4 regions of the Streptomyces sp. NPDC058375 genome follow, and region 1 is predicted to be linked to each of the others. Evidence: riboswitches for the same ligand, from Rfam matches in the RefSeq annotation. Region 1 holds a riboswitch; each other region holds the start of a gene.
The links. A riboswitch is a leader RNA that binds a small molecule or an ion and turns the genes downstream of it on or off. The one in region 1 is predicted to bind cyclic di-AMP.
Positions count from the first base shown of each region.

Region 1 (3,938 bases):
GGCGGGGGCCGCGCCCGCCCCGGTGACCGAGCCGGCGGTGGCGGCCCCGGCGAGCGCCAGGGTGGCGGCGGTGCGGGCAGCAGGGCCGGTGAGCGGGCGCTGCTTGGGTTTTCGGTGGGCTGACCTGCGGTGCGCTGCCACGGGGGCGGCATCCTTCCTGTCGGCTGCCCGCCGGGGGTGGCGGCGGGTCCGGGATGGACGCTAATCCCGGCGCGGAGAAAAGAGGCGCCATGACAGCTATTGCCCTGATGTGACGTTTCGCCGGTCACGGATGATCAAAGCGATCGAGGAAGGCTTGCCTCACTGAAAGGTAAAACCTTGGCCATGGCTAGGCTCCCGAGCCATGGACGTACTCATCAATGTTGTCGTCGCCCTGCACATCATCGGCATCGCCTCTCTGCTGGGCGGCTTCCTGACGCAGATGAAGGCCGTGGGGGAGGGCACCGCCCGCTTCGGTCCGGCCATGCTCCACGGGGCCCTGACCATGCTCGTCACCGGCATCGCCCTCGTCGGCCTCAACCAGGCCGACGACCAGACCGTGAACAACGTCAAGATCGGCATCAAGCTGGCGCTGCTGGTCGTGATCCTCGCCCTCGTCTACGTCAAGCGCGACGAGGAGAAGGTCGACAAGGGCGCCTTCATGGCGGTCGGCGGGCTGACGGTCGTCAACATCTTCATCGCCACCGTCTGGACCTGAGTCCGGACCTGAACCTTTCGGGGGCGGCCGGTCACCGGCCGCCCCCGCCCTGTGTCACGCCGGGCGCACGCTCCCGTAGATCGGCATGTAGTAGATCGACTCCTCGCGCACGTTCGCACCCGGCTTCGGGGCGTGGATCATCATCCCGTCGCCCTTGTAGATGCCGACGTGGCTGATGTCGTCGTAGAAGAAGACCAGGTCCCCGGGCTGGAGGTCGGACGTGGCGACCCGGGTGCCGACCTCGACCTGGTCCCAGGTCGTCCGGGGCAGGGTCACGCCCGCCTCGCGCCAGGCCGCCTGCGTCAGCCCCGAGCAGTCGTACGAGGATGGGCCCGACGCGCCCCACACGTACGGCTTCCCGATCTGGGCGCGGGCGAAGGCCAGCACCTTCTCCGCCTTGGCGGCGTAACTGCTGCCCGCGCCGGAGCCGGAGCCGGAGCCGGAGCCCGTGCCCGTACCGGCGCCCGATCCGGATCCCGAACCGCCGCCGGACTCCTTCGCGGTCTCCTCGCGGGCCTTCTCCTCGGCCTCGGCCTTCTCCTTCGCCTCGGCGGCCTGGCGGGCGGCCAGCTTCGCCGCCTTCTCCTTCGCCTCGGCCTCCTTCTTGCGCTCCAGCTCCGCCAGCCGCGCCTTCTCCTCGGCGGTCAGCCGGGACAGCAGGCCCCGGGCCTCGGTGAGCTTGGCCTGCACGTCCTTCTTGCTGGAGGCGAGCGTGGCCTGCGTCTCGGTGAGGGTCTCCAGGCTCTTCACCGCCTCCGCGCGCTTCTTCGCCGCCGACGCCTGCTGCGCACGGAACTCGCTCACGGCCTTCTGCTGCCGCTCCGTCGCCCGGTCCATCAGCCGGCTCTGGTCGAAGTACCCCTGCGGGTCCTCCGCCAGGAAGAACGTCGCCATGGGCGCGACGCCCCCGTCGCGGTACTGGGCCGCCGCGTAGGAGCCCAGTGCCCGGCGCGCCTCGTTGATCTTCTCCGTCCGCTTCGCCACGTCCGAGAGCAGCGTGTCGACCTTCTTCTGCTGGGAGGCGGAGGCGGACTTGGCCCGGTTGTACTCCTGGGTCGCGGTGCCCGCCTGCCGGTACAGGGCGTCGACCTTTTTCTGTACGTCCTCGATGGCGGGCTTCGGCTCCGCGGGCGCGGCCGTGGCGCTCTGCGTGGAGAGCAGCGTCACGGAGGCCAGCGCGGCCGTCGTCAGCCCGACGGCAGGGGTGGTGGTGCGCACCTTCGTGCGCGGCTTGCGATGCGATGCCAAGACCGGCATCTCCTTCCGTGGACCGCCTACCGGGTTAGCTGTCGGGTTCGGACGGAACGGAAGGCTGTCCTACGGTCCGGATGCGAGGGCACGGACCGATTCACCCCGGTTCTGCGTGTGGGTCCCCGGTTCCGAACGGCCAGGACGGCAGGACGGATTCGGCGGAGGTGTCCGTCAGGCGCGGTTCGCCTCAGGGAGGTACGGATCACCTGACCGAGCACGCTAGCCAACCCGGCCCACCGCTGGGAAGGACGATGAGCGATATGCCCGATACATTTTCGTGACCTTTCCGGATCGGGCCGCCCGCACCCCCTCCGACCGGGCACTCCTTCACGGAACGTGGACGTCCGCTCTCCGTGCGTACGGGTGAGAACCGCCCCTTCCGGCCTTCGGCCGAACGTTGTCAGTGCGGCCGCCTAGACTCGGGAGGCGATGAGCAGCCTCTTTGACGACAACTTCCTGACCGGCCTCCAGCCCGCGGAGGACGGCCCCCCGCCGCCCCCCGAGGGCCACGCGCCCGAAGCGGTGCCGGAGGGACTCTTCGAGGGCGTCTACGACGCGCCCCCGCCGCCCCGGGACGGGTACTACCGCGACGGTCACCCGCGCCCGGCGATCGACTCCGCCGCGCTGCTCGACGGGCTCAACACCGAGCAGCGCGCCGCCGTCGTGCACGCCGGATCCCCGCTGCTCATCGTTGCCGGGGCCGGCTCCGGCAAGACCCGGGTGCTCACCCACCGCATCGCCCACCTGCTGGCCGAGCGCGGTACGCACCCCGGGCAGATCCTCGCGATCACCTTCACCAACAAGGCCGCCGGTGAGATGAAGGAGCGCGTCGAGCAGCTCGTGGGCCCGCGTGCCAACGCCATGTGGGTCATGACCTTCCACAGCGCGTGCGTCCGCATCCTGCGCCGCGAGTCGAAGAAGCTCGGCTTCACCTCGTCGTTCTCGATCTACGACGCCGCCGACTCCAAGCGTCTGATGGCCCTGGTCTGCCGCGATCTGGACCTGGACCCCAAGCGCTATCCGCCGAAGTCCTTCACCGCCAAGGTCTCCAACCTCAAGAACGAGCTCATCGACGAGGAGACCTTCGCGGGGCAGGCAGCGGATGGTTTCGAGAAGACCCTCGCCCAGGCGTACGCGCTCTACCAGGCCCGCCTCCGCGAGGCCAACGCCCTGGACTTCGACGACATCATCATGACGACGGTCCACCTCCTCCAGGCCTTCCCGGACGTCGCCGAGCACTACCGCCGCCGCTTCCGCCACGTCCTCGTCGACGAGTACCAGGACACCAACCACGCCCAGTACACGCTGGTCCGTGAGCTGGTCGGCCCCGCCGGGGAGAACGACGCCCCCGCCGAGCTGTGCGTGGTCGGTGACGCGGACCAGTCGATCTACGCCTTCCGGGGCGCGACCATCCGCAACATCCTCCAGTTCGAGGAGGACTACCCGAGCGCGACGACGATCCTGCTGGAGCAGAACTACCGCTCCACGCAGACGATCCTCACCGCCGCCAACGCCGTCATCGAGCGCAACGAGAGCCGCCGCCCGAAGAACCTCTGGACCAACGCCGGCTCCGGCGCCCGCATCACCGGCTATGTCGCCGACACCGAGCACGACGAGGCGCAGTTCGTCGCCGACGAGATCGACCGGCTCACCGACGCGGGCGACGCCAAGGCGGGCGACGTCGCCGTCTTCTACCGCACCAACGCCCAGTCCCGTGTCTTCGAAGAGATCTTCATCCGCGTCGGCCTGCCCTACAAGGTCGTCGGCGGCGTGCGCTTCTACGAGCGCAAGGAGGTCCGGGACGTCCTGGCCTACCTCCGGGTCCTCGCCAATCCCGAGGACACCGTCCCGCTCCGCCGCATCCTCAACGTCCCCAAGCGCGGCATCGGCGACCGCGCCGAAGCCATGATCGACGCCCTGTCGATGCGCGAGAAGATCTCCTTCCCGCAGGCGCTGCGCCGCGTCGACGAGGCGTACGGCATGGCCGCCC
Region 1 is NZ_JBHXJG010000102.1:19,849-23,786, forward strand. Features, by position in the region: gene ACFWM7_RS18360 (NlpC/P60 family protein) at 1-141, opposite strand, end outside; gene ACFWM7_RS18365 (hypothetical protein) at 344-697, shown strand; gene ACFWM7_RS18370 (NlpC/P60 family protein) at 752-1,945, opposite strand; cyclic di-AMP (ydaO/yuaA leader) riboswitch at 1,953-2,119, opposite strand; gene pcrA (DNA helicase PcrA) at 2,378-3,938, shown strand, end outside.

Region 2 (3,938 bases), on a different contig from region 1:
ACTGGAGTAGCCATGGAGTTCCACCCGCAGCCCACCGCCGGCACGGCCCGCCCCTGGGCCTTCCCGGCGCCCGAACGCGGCGCCCTGCCCAACGGGCTGACCGTGCTGCGCTGCCACCGCCCCGGCCAGAAGGTCGTCGCCGTGGAAATCTTCCTGGACGCGCCGCTGGAGGCCGAGCCCGAGGGCCTGGACGGCGTGGCCACGATCATGTCGCGGGCGCTCTCCGAGGGCACCGACAAGCGCAGCGCCGAGGAGTTCGCCGCCGAGCTGGAGCGCTGCGGCGCCACGCTCGACGCGCACGCCGACCACCCCGGCGTCCGGGTCTCCCTGGAGGTTCCCGCCTCCCGGCTGGCCAAGGCGCTCGGGCTGGTCGCCGAGGCGCTCCGGGCCCCCGCCTTCACCGAGAGCGAGATCGAGCGCCTGGTGGGCAACCGCCTCGACGAGATCCCGCACGAGCACGCCAACCCGTCCCGGCGCGCCGCCAAGCAGCTCTCCAAGGAGCTGTTCCCGGCCACCGCCCGGATGTCCCGCCCGCGTCTGGGCACCGAGGAGACGGTCCGGCGGATCGACCAGGCCGCCGTCCGCGCCTTCTTCGACGCCCACATCCGCCCGTCCACCGCGACGGCCGTGATCGTCGGCGACCTCACCGGCATCGACCTGGACGCGCTGCTGGCGGAGACCCTCGGAGACTGGTCGGGCAACGCGGGCCAGGCCCGCCCGGTGCCGCCCATCACGGCGGACGACACCGGTCGCGTGGTCATCGTGGACCGCCCCGGCGCGGTCCAGACCCAGCTGCTGATCGGCCGGATCGGCGCCGACCGCCACGAGCGCGTGTGGCCCGCTCAGGTGCTCGGTACGTACTGCCTGGGCGGCACCCTCACCTCCCGTCTCGACCGGGTGCTGCGCGAGGAGAAGGGCTACACCTACGGGGTGCGCGCCTTCGCCCAGGTGCTGCGCTCCTCCGGCCCCGACTCGGGCGGCGCGGCGATGCTCGCGATCAGCGGCTCGGTGGACACCGAGTCCACCGGACCGGCCCTGGACGACCTCTGGAAGGTCCTGCGGACGCTGGCCGCCGAGGGGCTGACCGACGCCGAGCGCGAGACGGCCGTGCAGAACCTGGTGGGCGTCGCCCCGCTGAAGTTCGAGACCGCCGCCTCCGTCGCGAGCACGCTGGCCGACCAGGTCGAGCAGCACCTCCCCGACGACTACCAGGCCCACCTCTACGCCCGGCTCGCCGAGACCGGCACCGTCGAGGCGACCGCCGCGGTGGTCAGCGCCTTCCCGGTGGACCGGCTGGTCACGGTCCTCGTGGGGGACGCCGCGCAGATCGAGGAGCCGGTGAAGGCCCTCGGCATCGGAGAGGTGTCCGTCGTCACCGGCTGACACACCGTTGCGGCCCACTGCCGTGAACAGGACCCCGACGAAAGAAAATTCGCCGGGGTCCTGCGCTTTTGCCCGTTTGGTGAACTTCACCCCCTTCGTGGCAGAGGTTGCCTGTCTGCCCTGTGGGATGCGCGACAAATCCCCTTGTCCGTTTGGTGCGGGGAAGTCGTCCCGCCTAGCGTCGGCTCGGCTGTCCGTCACCCGTATGCCGCACCCGCGGCGCCGGGCAGTCATCGCCGAGTCCCCGTCAGGCGCGAGCCTGGGGAGCCGGGGACCCAACGCAGTCCCTGGGGTGAATCGGAGGCCCGTGCCGCGAACCGGCGCGGGGATCCGTAGGAGACCTTCCTGCTCCGAACCCGTCAGCTAACCCGGTAGGCGAGAAGGAAGGAAAGGAACCAGCCCCTCCATGGCGTTCACCCGTGCCACCGGGAAGCACCGTGCCCCGAGCCGCCTCACGCGCCGGAGCGCCCACGTCGCCGGCATCGCGGCCCTGGCCACCACCGGAGTCATCGGCTCGCTGTCCTCCCCGGCCCTCGCCGCGGACACCGAGGCCGCCAAGGTCGCCGACACCGGCCTCACCCAGGCCATCTCCCTCGACGCCACCCTCGCCGAGCAGATCGACGCCCAGGCCCACGCCCAGAAGCAGCAGGCCGAGGCGGTCGCGAAGGCGAAGGCCAAGGCCGCCGCCGAGGCCCGCGAGAAGGCCGCCAAGGCCAAGGCGAAGGCCGAGGCCGAGGCCGAGCGCAAGGCCGAGGCCCGCGCCAAGGAGGTCCGCGAGGAGAAGGCCCGTGCCGCCCGCGCCGCCGAGCGCGCCCGGCTGAACGCCTTCCACCTCCCGGTGGCCGGCTCTCACGTCACCACCGGCTACAACACCGGCGGCTCCCTCTGGTCCTCCGGCAGCCACTCCGGCGTGGACTTCCAGGCCGCCTCCGGCAGTTCCGTCGTCGCGGTCGGCGCCGGCACGGTCGTCGAGGCCGGCTGGGGCGGCGCGTACGGCAACAACATCGTGCTCCGGATGACGGACGGCACGTACACCCAGTACGGCCACCTCTCCTCGATCGGCGTCTCCGTCGGCCAGAGCGTCTCCTCCGGCCAGCAGATCGGGCTCTCCGGCTCCACCGGCAACTCCACCGGCCCGCACCTGCACTTCGAGGCCCGCACCAGCCCCGACTACGGCTCCGACATGGACCCCGTCGGCTACCTGCGCTCGCACGGCCTCAACGTCTGACCCACCCCGTACGACCCCGTCCGAAGGCCCCGCACCCGCCGGGGCCTTCGCAATTCCGGCGTGAAGATATCCACGGATTCCGACCTCCCATCGGAAATTCCGACGGATTGTCATAGAGTCACGGAACAGACGTCGGGCGGCCGCGTTTCGCGGGGATCAAGGCGGAGGTTCGGATATGCGCATTCCCGCGCATTCGGTATGCACGGCAATCCGTGACGACATCGTCTCCGGTGTCTACGAGCGCGGCAGCCGCCTCACCGAGGAGTTGCTGGCCCGCCGCTACGGGGTCTCCCGCGTCCCGGTCCGCGAGGCGCTGCGCACCCTGGAGTCCGAGGGCTTCGTGGTCACCCGTAGACACGCCGGCGCCTGTGTGGCCGAGCCCACCGTGCAGGAGGCGGCCGACCTCCTGGAGGTGCGGACGCTCCTGGAGCCACTGGGTGCGGCCCGCGCCGCCCAGCGCCGCACGGAAGCCCATCTCAAGGTGCTCCGCGGCCTGGTCAGGCTGGGCCAGGAGCGGGCCCGCCGGGGCGAGGGCGAGGATCTGCGCTCGCTGGGCGGCTGGTTCCACGAGACCCTCGCCCAGGCCTCCGGCAGCCCCGGGCTCATCGCGTTGCTCACCCAGCTCCGGCACAAGATCGCCTGGATGTACGCGGTCGAGCAGGAGGCCCGCCCGGCCGACGCCTGGGCCGAGCGCGGCGCGATCGTGGACGCCGTGGCGCGCGGCGACGCGGAACGGGCGAGGGCGCTGACCGCCCAGCACGCGGAACGCTTCACCGCCGCGCACCGGCTCCGCCGCCCGGATCTCCCGGGGCGGCGCACCACACCCGTTCCCCCGGTGAGAACTTCGCAACACGGCGTAAACACGGCGGGCGTCCGGCATTAACAAATGCGCCGTATACAAAGAGAAGTAATTGCGGAGCGTTATTTACGCTGCCCGATTATCGAGGTGCAGCTCTCTCCCGAGAACGAAAGAGCCGTGATCCCTTCACGGGGTCACGGCTCTCGCGGGTCGTATCCGGACGGACCGGAGCCGGAGGGGTCAGACGGTCTCCGGAAGCTCTTCCAGGCCCTCGGCGACCAGCTTCGCCAGCCGGTCCAGAGCGGCCTCGGCGTCGTCCGCGTCGGACGCGAGCACGATCTCCTCGCCGCCGTGTGCGCCCAGGCCGAGCACGGCGAGCATGGATGCGGCGTTCACCGGGTTGCCGTCGGCCTTGGCGATCGTCACGGGGACGCCGGAGGCCGTGGCGGCACGGACGAAGATGGAAGCGGGGCGGGCGTGCAGGCCCTCGGCCCAACCGACGTTTACGCGGCGCTCAGCCATGGTTCT
Region 2 is NZ_JBHXJG010000091.1:5,710-9,647, reverse strand. Features, by position in the region: gene ACFWM7_RS17025 (M16 family metallopeptidase) at 13-1,383, shown strand; cyclic di-AMP (ydaO/yuaA leader) riboswitch at 1,608-1,775, shown strand; gene ACFWM7_RS17020 (M23 family metallopeptidase) at 1,790-2,611, shown strand; gene ACFWM7_RS17015 (GntR family transcriptional regulator) at 2,787-3,494, shown strand; gene ACFWM7_RS17010 (HPr family phosphocarrier protein) at 3,651-3,932, opposite strand.
Region 2: another riboswitch for cyclic di-AMP. It lies ahead of ACFWM7_RS17020 (M23 family metallopeptidase); the one in region 1 lies ahead of ACFWM7_RS18370 (NlpC/P60 family protein).

Region 3 (3,938 bases), on a different contig from region 1:
TCGCGCTCGGAGAAGTCGAGGGAGGCCCGCAGCCGTTCCGGACTGATGTTGGAGGCAGCGATATGGCGCACCTTGCCCTCCTTCACCAGCTGGTCGAGGGCGGTGATGATCTCCTCGACCGGGACGGTCTCGTCGTCGAAGTGCGTGTAGTAGAGGTCGATGTGGTCGGTGCCGAGGCGGCGCAGCGACTGCTCGGCCGCGCCCTTGACGGTGGCGGCGGAGAGCCCCTTGTAGTCGGGGTGGGCGCCGGCCTTGGTGGCGAGGACGATGTCGGACCGGTTGGAGCGGGAAGCGAGCCACTTGCCGATGACGGTCTCGGATTCGCCGCCGTGGTTGCCCTCGACCCAGGCGGAGTACGCGTCGGCGGTGTCGACGAAGTTGCCGCCGGCCGCGGCGTACGCGTCCAGGACGGCGAAGGACTGTTCCTCGTCCGCCGTCCAGCCGAAGACGTTGCCGCCGAGGGAGAGGGGGAAGACCTGGAGGTCGGAGCTGCCGAGCGTGCGCAGAGAAGTCATGTGGGTGTTCAACGGCGGTGGCGGAGCCACATATTCCGCCCCCTGGCCCCGCCGGTCGCCGGACAGACCGGCAGCCCTGACGTCGGGGGGTGTGCGTCAGGGCTGCCGGGGTTTCAGGGGGGTGCCGTCCTCGCGGGGGCGGCGGGTGTCAGACCGAGAGGCCCTTGCTGGTCAGCCAGGCCATCGGGTCCATCGCGGAGCCGCCCGCGGTGCGGACCTCCATGTGGAGGTGGACGCCGGTCACGTTGCCGGTGGCGCCCATGCGGCCGATGGTCTCGCCGGTGGTGACCTTCTGGCCGACCGAGACGTCGATCGAGGACTGGTGGGCGTACCAGATCTCCGTGCCGTCATCGAGCTGGAGAACCGTGCGGTAGCCGTAGGATCCGGACCAGCCGGCCGACGTGATCGTGCCGCTGTGCACGGCCTTGAGCGGCGAACCGGCCGCCCCGGCGAAGTCCAGGCCGGTGTGCTGGCCGGAGGACCACATCGCGCCGGACTGACCGTAGGTCGAGCTGATCGTGTAGGAGGAGGCGGGCAGCGAGAAGCTGGCGGCGAGCTTGGCGAGACGCTCCTCCTCCGCCTTCTTCTTCGCCGCTTCCTCCGCGGCCTTCTTCTTCGCGGCGGCTTCGGCCTCGGCCTCGTCCTGCTGCTTCTTGGCCTCCTCCGCCGCCTTCTCGGCCGCGGCCTTCTCGGCGGCGGCCCTGGCGTCGGCGTCGGCGCTGGCCTGCTGCTGCTCGGCCTGCTGGAGGATCCGGGTGCGCAGCGCCTCGCCGGCGTCGGTGCCCTGCTCGGCCTCGGCGCTGGTGAGCCCGGCGGTGGTGAGCGGCGCGGCCGCGGCGACCGGGACGGCCTCCGCGTCGTCGGACATGAAGGACCCGACGCCGGGGAGGGACTTGGCGTCGGGAAGGTTGTCCGCGATGGAATCGGGAAGAGAGATGGAGACCGGTGCCTTGTTCTGAGCGGTGGCCATGCCACCCGCTCCGACGGCCGCTATGACGCCGACCCCGAGGACGGTGGAGCTACGGGCCAGACCACGCTGCTTGGCTACGCGGTGCCTGCCGCGCACGGGACGGATGGACTCCTCGGTGGGATTCCACTCCCCCACTGACTGCTCCGCGCCACCGTAGATGTCGGTGCTGAAGGGTGACGGGGCCTCAGGGGCAGGCTTGTTGGACGCCACGTGGGCGCACTCCTTTCCTTCCTTCTCGCCTACCGGGTTAGCTGACGGGTTCGGAGCAGGAAGGTCTCCTACGGGCCCCTCCGCCTCTCACGAGACGCAGGCGTCCGATTCACCCCATGTAGGTGGTTCCCCGGTTCCCTTGCGGAATTCGGCGCTCGCGCGCGGCGCCGTCTCTGACGACGGCTGTGACGACCGCGCTGCGTTATCGAACGTTAATAGACGCACGGGCCCGATTCCAAGCTGTTCCTGTTGATCATTAACGAACAGGGAGGGGATGTACGGGGCACAAGTGGGTGGAATCGGGCGACTTGACTCGGGCTCAGCCGCACCCCTTTTTCTGACAGTGCGTCAAATGTTATGCGGAGCGACGCCTTTCAGTTACGCACCGTGTCACCGCCCCGGCCCACGATCTTCACCGTCGTCCGGCGCACGGGCTGCCCCTCCGCCGGCCGGCCGACCGCGATGAGCGCCATGTCGTCCGTGGTCCGCCCGCCGGTGTGCAGCCGTACGTCGTCGGTCAGCGCCGACAGCAGCTCCTCCGGCCCCGGGAAGATCCGGCCGCGCAGCCGGGCCGCCGGATCGTAGAAGACCCCGTTCGCGTCCCGGGCCTCGGACAGGCCGTCCGTGAAGGCGAGGAGCGTCGCCCCGGGAGGCATCGCCCACTCGTCGGCCCGGTCCGGCCACACCCCCAGGTCCATCCCCAGCGGCAGCGCGGGCACCGAGGGCGCCAGCACCTCCAGGGCGCCGTCCGCGTGGAGCAGGATCGGCTCGGGGTGGCCGCGGTTGACCAGGCGGACCGTGGCCGCCCCGGGCGGGATCTCGGCCAGTACGGCGGTGATGAACCCCTCCATGGCGTCCAGCCCGTACCGCCGCGTCCCTTCCCGGGCCAGCGCCCGCTCCAGCCGCTGGGCCACGCCCTCCAGCGAACGCTCCTGCTCGGCGGCCTCCCGGAACGCCCCGATGATCACCGCCACCGTTCCGACGGCGCCCAGCCCCTTGCCGCGGACGTCGCCGACCACGACCCGTACGCCGTACGGGGTGTCCGCGACGGCGTACAGGTCGCCGCCCACGAACTCGTCCGCCTGCGCCGCCTCGTACCGCGCGGCCACCTGCAGCCCGCCGATCCGCTCGGCCGGCGTCGGCAGCACGGCCCGCATGGCGGTCTCGGCGACGGCACGGGCCGAGGCGAGCTGGTCGTTGCCGCGCCGCACGACGCCGTTGATGACGAGGGCCAGCACCGAGCCCGTGAGCACGGTGATCATCTCGATGACCGGGACCACCTGGGTGGACGTCCCGTCGGAGATCCGCATCACGGTGACGGAGACGACCGCGGCGATCCCGGTGCGGACGGTCCGGGACAGCGAGAAGAACGGGGCGGCGATCAGCGGGGCCGCGACGAAGAGGGGGACGGCGGTGAAGTTGGGCGGGGCCAGCGAGTCGAAGAGCAGCCCGCCGATGATCAGCAGGGCGGGCAGCGTCCGGATGAACCGCCCGGTGCCCCGCCCGCCGGGTGTCAGCTCGCCCTCCCGGGAGCCGAACACCACACGGCCCACGGCGTCGACGTTCCCCACCGTGCCGCTGCGCCGTCTCTCGGCCATCCCCACCTGTGCACTCCTGCCCGGTCCACCCACGGCTGCGGACGGTACCGCGCCCCGTCCAGGCTTCCCGGAGCCGCGCCGAGCGGCGACCGGGCATCGGCCGAATAGGGGGACCTGCGGATGGCGGCCCGGCCGGCCGTGGTCAGTCGGAGAGCCGGTGCTGCGCGTAGACCGTCAGTGCGTCCCGTACGAAGGCGGCGGTGCCGTCCCCGTAGCGATCGTAGTTCCTTCCGAAGCGCGGGTCCGCGACATACATCTCCCCGAGCCCGATCACATACGAACGGCTGGGTTCCTTGGCCGAGGACAGCCACGCGCAGTGCCGCCGAGCGAGCTCCTGCGCCTCGGGCCCGTCGGCGGCTAGGCCGGCCTCCCTGGCCCGCCCCCAGTCGCGCGCGATGGCCTCGTGCTCCGCCTGGAACGCCCTCTTCTCCCCTTCCCCGAGCGAACGCCACCAGCGGTCGCCCTCCTCGTACGCGTCCCGGCCCCAGCGCTCGGTGACCTCCTGCTCGTGGGCGGTGTGGTCGAAGCCGTCGAACACCTCAGCGGCCATGAGTTCCATCCCCTCCTGGGTCTTGTGAAGGGTGGTCCGCACCGAGGCGATCTGCCGCCCGATGCGCTCCTGCTCCTGTTCGAGCAGGAGCAGAT
Region 3 is NZ_JBHXJG010000082.1:23,062-26,999, forward strand. Features, by position in the region: gene ACFWM7_RS15985 (aldo/keto reductase) at 1-515, opposite strand, end outside; gene ACFWM7_RS15990 (M23 family metallopeptidase) at 664-1,695, opposite strand; cyclic di-AMP (ydaO/yuaA leader) riboswitch at 1,707-1,859, opposite strand; gene ACFWM7_RS15995 (PP2C family protein-serine/threonine phosphatase) at 2,070-3,293, opposite strand; gene ACFWM7_RS16000 (MerR family transcriptional regulator) at 3,436-3,938, opposite strand, start outside.
Region 3: another riboswitch for cyclic di-AMP. It lies ahead of ACFWM7_RS15990 (M23 family metallopeptidase); the one in region 1 lies ahead of ACFWM7_RS18370 (NlpC/P60 family protein).

Region 4 (3,938 bases), on a different contig from region 1:
CAGCTCCAGGAGAGAGGCACCGCCATGATCCGCCCCGCCGCCCGTTATGTACTGCCGGAGTTCACCGAGCGCACCGCGACCGGAACCCGGACGCTGGACCCGTACTCCAAGCTGCTGTCCGAGCGGATCGTCTTCCTCGGGAGCCCGATCGACGACACCGCCGCGAGCGACCTCATCGCCCAGCTCATGTATCTGGAGCACGCCGATCCGGACCGGCCCCTGTCGCTCTACATCAACTCCCCCGGCGGCACGTTCCAGGCGATGGCGGCGGTCTACGACACGATGCGGTTCCTGACCTGCGAGGTGGAGACCTTCTGCCTGGGGCAGGCGGGCTCCTACGCGGCGGCCCTGCTGGCGGCCGGCGCGAAGGGGCGTCGACATGCACTGCCCGGCGCGCGGGTAGTCATTCAGCAGCCCGCACTGGAGGAGCCGTTGCGGGGCCAGCCGTCCGACCTGGAGATCCACGCGCGCGAACTGGTGCGCACCCGCGAGATGTTCGCGGCCATGCTGGTCCGGCACACGGGGCGGACCGCGCAGCAGATCACCGCCGACATCGAGCGCGACACCATCCTCGACGCCAAGGCCGCCCTCGACCACGGCCTGATCGACCACGTCGTGGAGAACCGCTGACCCATCCGGCCGCCGTACGACCGGCCGCCGTACGACGCGAGGTGAAACGCCGATGGAGCCACCTGAGTTCCCGCCCCTGCCCGCACTGACCCGGGCCGAGGGCGAGTTCGTCGACCGCTATCTGGCCGTGCTCGACCAGATGGGCCGGATCAACCCGGCCCACGGCGGCGACACCTACAGCGCACTGCGGGCCGCCCAGGCCCTGGCCTCCGGGGCTGCGGCCCTGCGCGACGCCCTGGCCCTGATGCACGAGCGCGGCGAGTCGCGGCTCCACGCCGCCACCCTGGCGCGGGCGCTGCGCGTCCTGGACGGGGAGCGGCGGGCGGGTCGGGTCGCGATGCCGCCGACGGTGAACTGACCCGCTCCGCACGACACGCCCGGTCCCGTGACCGATTTGCCTCGCTCGTTCGGCGTAGGAGATCACCCGCGCGAGCGACGGCCCAACTTGCGCTCGACGTCCGGACCGTACTCGAAATGCACCCTTTCGTCGCTGGTACGAGGGTGTGCGCCGGGCTCATCGGCGGGCGCGAATCCGGCCTGGCCACCTGAATGGATCAGTGGTGAGGAGACTCACAAACCACCGTTTCAACTCGGAAATCCGGCACGGAGTGCGTCAAGATCCCTGGGACGACAAGCCCCCGCCACCGCGGCGGGGCGGTCCGGGCGGACGCCGAGTCCTGCCGCCGTCCGGATGACTGGTCGACAGAAGTGGATCGGCAGGAGTGGAGGACCCGAGCACAACGGGCCGACCGGGAGACCGGGAAGCCCTCGGGGTGAAGCCGCGTCGAGCGGCCGGGCAACTTCGCCAGCCCGAACCCGACAGGTCATCCTTCACAGGCGGCTGACGAAGGGTTGCGCATGTCTGCGCAGGTTCATGTCCCGTCTCTGTTCGCCCGGTTCGGTACGGCTTCGGTGCTCACCCTGGCCGTGACGTCCACGATGCTGGCGCCCGGCATGGTGAGTGAAGCCGAGGCCGCCGCCCACTCGACGAAGGCTTTGAAGGTCGCCGCGTCGAAGAAGGGCGCTCCCTACAAATACGGAGCGGCCGGCCCCAGCCGCTTCGACTGTTCGGGCCTGACGCTCTACTCGTTCAAGAAGGCCGGCAAGAAGCTTCCCCGCACGGCACAGCAGCAGTACAACAAGACCCGCCATATCGCGAAGTCACAGCGCAAACGCGGCGACCTCGTCTTCTTCCATTCGGGGCGCAGCGTCTACCACGTGGGCATCTACGCCGGGGCCGGGAAGATCTGGCACTCCCCCAAATCGGGGGACGTGGTGCGACTGGCGAAAATCTGGTCCAAGAGCGTCTGGTACGGACGGGTCCGCTGACCCCCGACCGGACGCTCTTTCCGTGCGGGCACCCCTTCCGTGCGGATGCTCCTCCCGTACGGCGCTCTTGCCGTGCGGCCGGCCTCAGCGCAGCAATGGGCCGGTGACCAGGGCGAGTCCCAGACCGGTGAGCGCCACACCGCTGCCGCCCTCGATGGCGCGGGCGGTACGCGGTCGACGCAGCCACCGGCCCAGCCGGTCCACGAGCAGGGCCACGGCCGGGAACCAGATCAGCGCCAGCACCACCACGAGGGCCGCGAGCAACAGGGTCCGGGGCAGCGGCGGCTGACCGTGGGGCACGAACTGCGGCAGGAGGCTGAGGAAGAGGACCGGGGCCTTCGGGTTGAGCGCGTTGGTCAGGAACCCCTGGCGCAGCGCGCGCCCGAAATCCCCGGGCACTCGCCGCCCCGGCGCGCCCTCCGGCGTACCGGAGGGCGGGTCGCCGGGCGTGCCGGACGGCTCACCGGAGCTGTCCTGTGCGGGCCGGCGGCGGATCGCGTACAGCGCGCTGATCCCGAGGTAGAGCACGTACGCACCGCCGAGCAGTTGGACGGTGCGGAAGAGCACGGGCATCGTCACCAGCACCGCGGCGAGTCCGGCGACCGCGAGGGCGGTGTGCACCAGCAGTCCCCCGGCGACGCCGAACGCACTGGCCAGGCCGGCGGTGCGCGAGGCCAGGGCATTGCGTACGACGACGGTGAAGTCGGCGCCGGGCAGCGCGACCATGCCGGCGGCGACCCCCGTGAAGGCGATCAGTTGTGCGTCCATGAGGTCCACCTTGGACCTGCGGAGCCTTTAGCGTGTACTTGCAATCTTCTGGGTCTGTCTAAAGGAACGCTTTCATGTACGACCCGACACGGCTCGCGGCACTCGTGGCGGTGGCGGAGGCCGGTTCGATCACCCGGGCCGCCGCCCGCCTGGGCTATACCGCGCCCGCGCTCTCGCAGCAGCTGGCCAAGCTGGAGCGGGAGGCCGGGGCTGCGCTGCTGGTGCGCCACCATCGCGGGGCGCGGCTGACGGCGGCGGGCGAGCTGCTGGCGGGCCGGGCCCGGCGGGTGCTGGACGAACTGGACCAGGCGCGGCACGAGCTGGCGCAGTTGGCCGGGCTCTCAGGCGGCAGGCTGCGGGTGGGGACGTTCACGACGGCCGGGATCCATCTGCTGCCCCCGGTCCTGAGCGCGTTCCGGCGGGCCCACCCCGAGGTCGAGCTGGCCGTCGCCCACCACGAACCACCCGGCGGGATCGCCGCCGTGGCCGCGGGCGAGGTGGACCTCGCCCTGACCCACGCCTACGAGCCGGGGGCGGTCGCGTCTCCGCCGGCGGGGGTGTTCGTCGACCCCGTCCTGGTCGAGGAGCTGGTGCTGGTCACCTCGGTGGGCCACCGGCTCACCGAGGGCACTGGGCGGCTGCCGGTCGGCGAGCTGGCGGGGCGGCCGCTGATCAGCAGCGCGCCCACCCATCCGCCCCGGCGCGGGGTCGAGAGCGCGCTCGCGAAGGCCGGGGCTACGCCCGCGGTGGTCTGCGAGTCGCCCGGGTACGCGCTGGTGTGCGCGCTGGTCAGTGCGGGGCTCGGGGTGGCGGTGGTCCCGGAGATGGTCGCCTCGATGGCGTCGGCCCCGCTGTCGGTCCGGCGGCTGGAGCCCGCGTCGTTCCGCCGGACCATCTCGGTCGTGCACCGGGGCGAGCGGTCGAGCGCGGCCGCCTCGACGCTGCTCGCGCTGCTGCGCAGCGGCTTCGGCCGCGGGGCACGGCAGCGCCGACGAACCGGCCGCCCGCGGGCTGACGCCCCCGGCGCTTCCCCGTGCCCCGCCGGGATCAGCCCTGAAGGGCCACGACCCACGGGAGCGCGATCCAGACCGTCTTGCCGCCCTCGGCGGTCGGGGTGACCTGGAGCCGCCCGCCGCGCTCCTTGGCCAGGGTCCGGATGATGACCATGCCCCGGCCGTTGTCCTGCCGTACGGCGGCGGGCAGTCGCTGGG
Region 4 is NZ_JBHXJG010000051.1:427-4,364, forward strand. Features, by position in the region: gene ACFWM7_RS11550 (ATP-dependent Clp protease proteolytic subunit) at 25-630, shown strand; gene ACFWM7_RS11555 (hypothetical protein) at 683-988, shown strand; cyclic di-AMP (ydaO/yuaA leader) riboswitch at 1,302-1,485, shown strand; gene ACFWM7_RS11560 (C40 family peptidase) at 1,489-1,959, shown strand; gene ACFWM7_RS11565 (LysE family translocator) at 2,044-2,727, opposite strand; gene ACFWM7_RS11570 (LysR family transcriptional regulator) at 2,802-3,845, shown strand; gene ACFWM7_RS11575 (ATP-binding protein) at 3,775-3,938, opposite strand, start outside.
Region 4: another riboswitch for cyclic di-AMP. It lies ahead of ACFWM7_RS11560 (C40 family peptidase); the one in region 1 lies ahead of ACFWM7_RS18370 (NlpC/P60 family protein).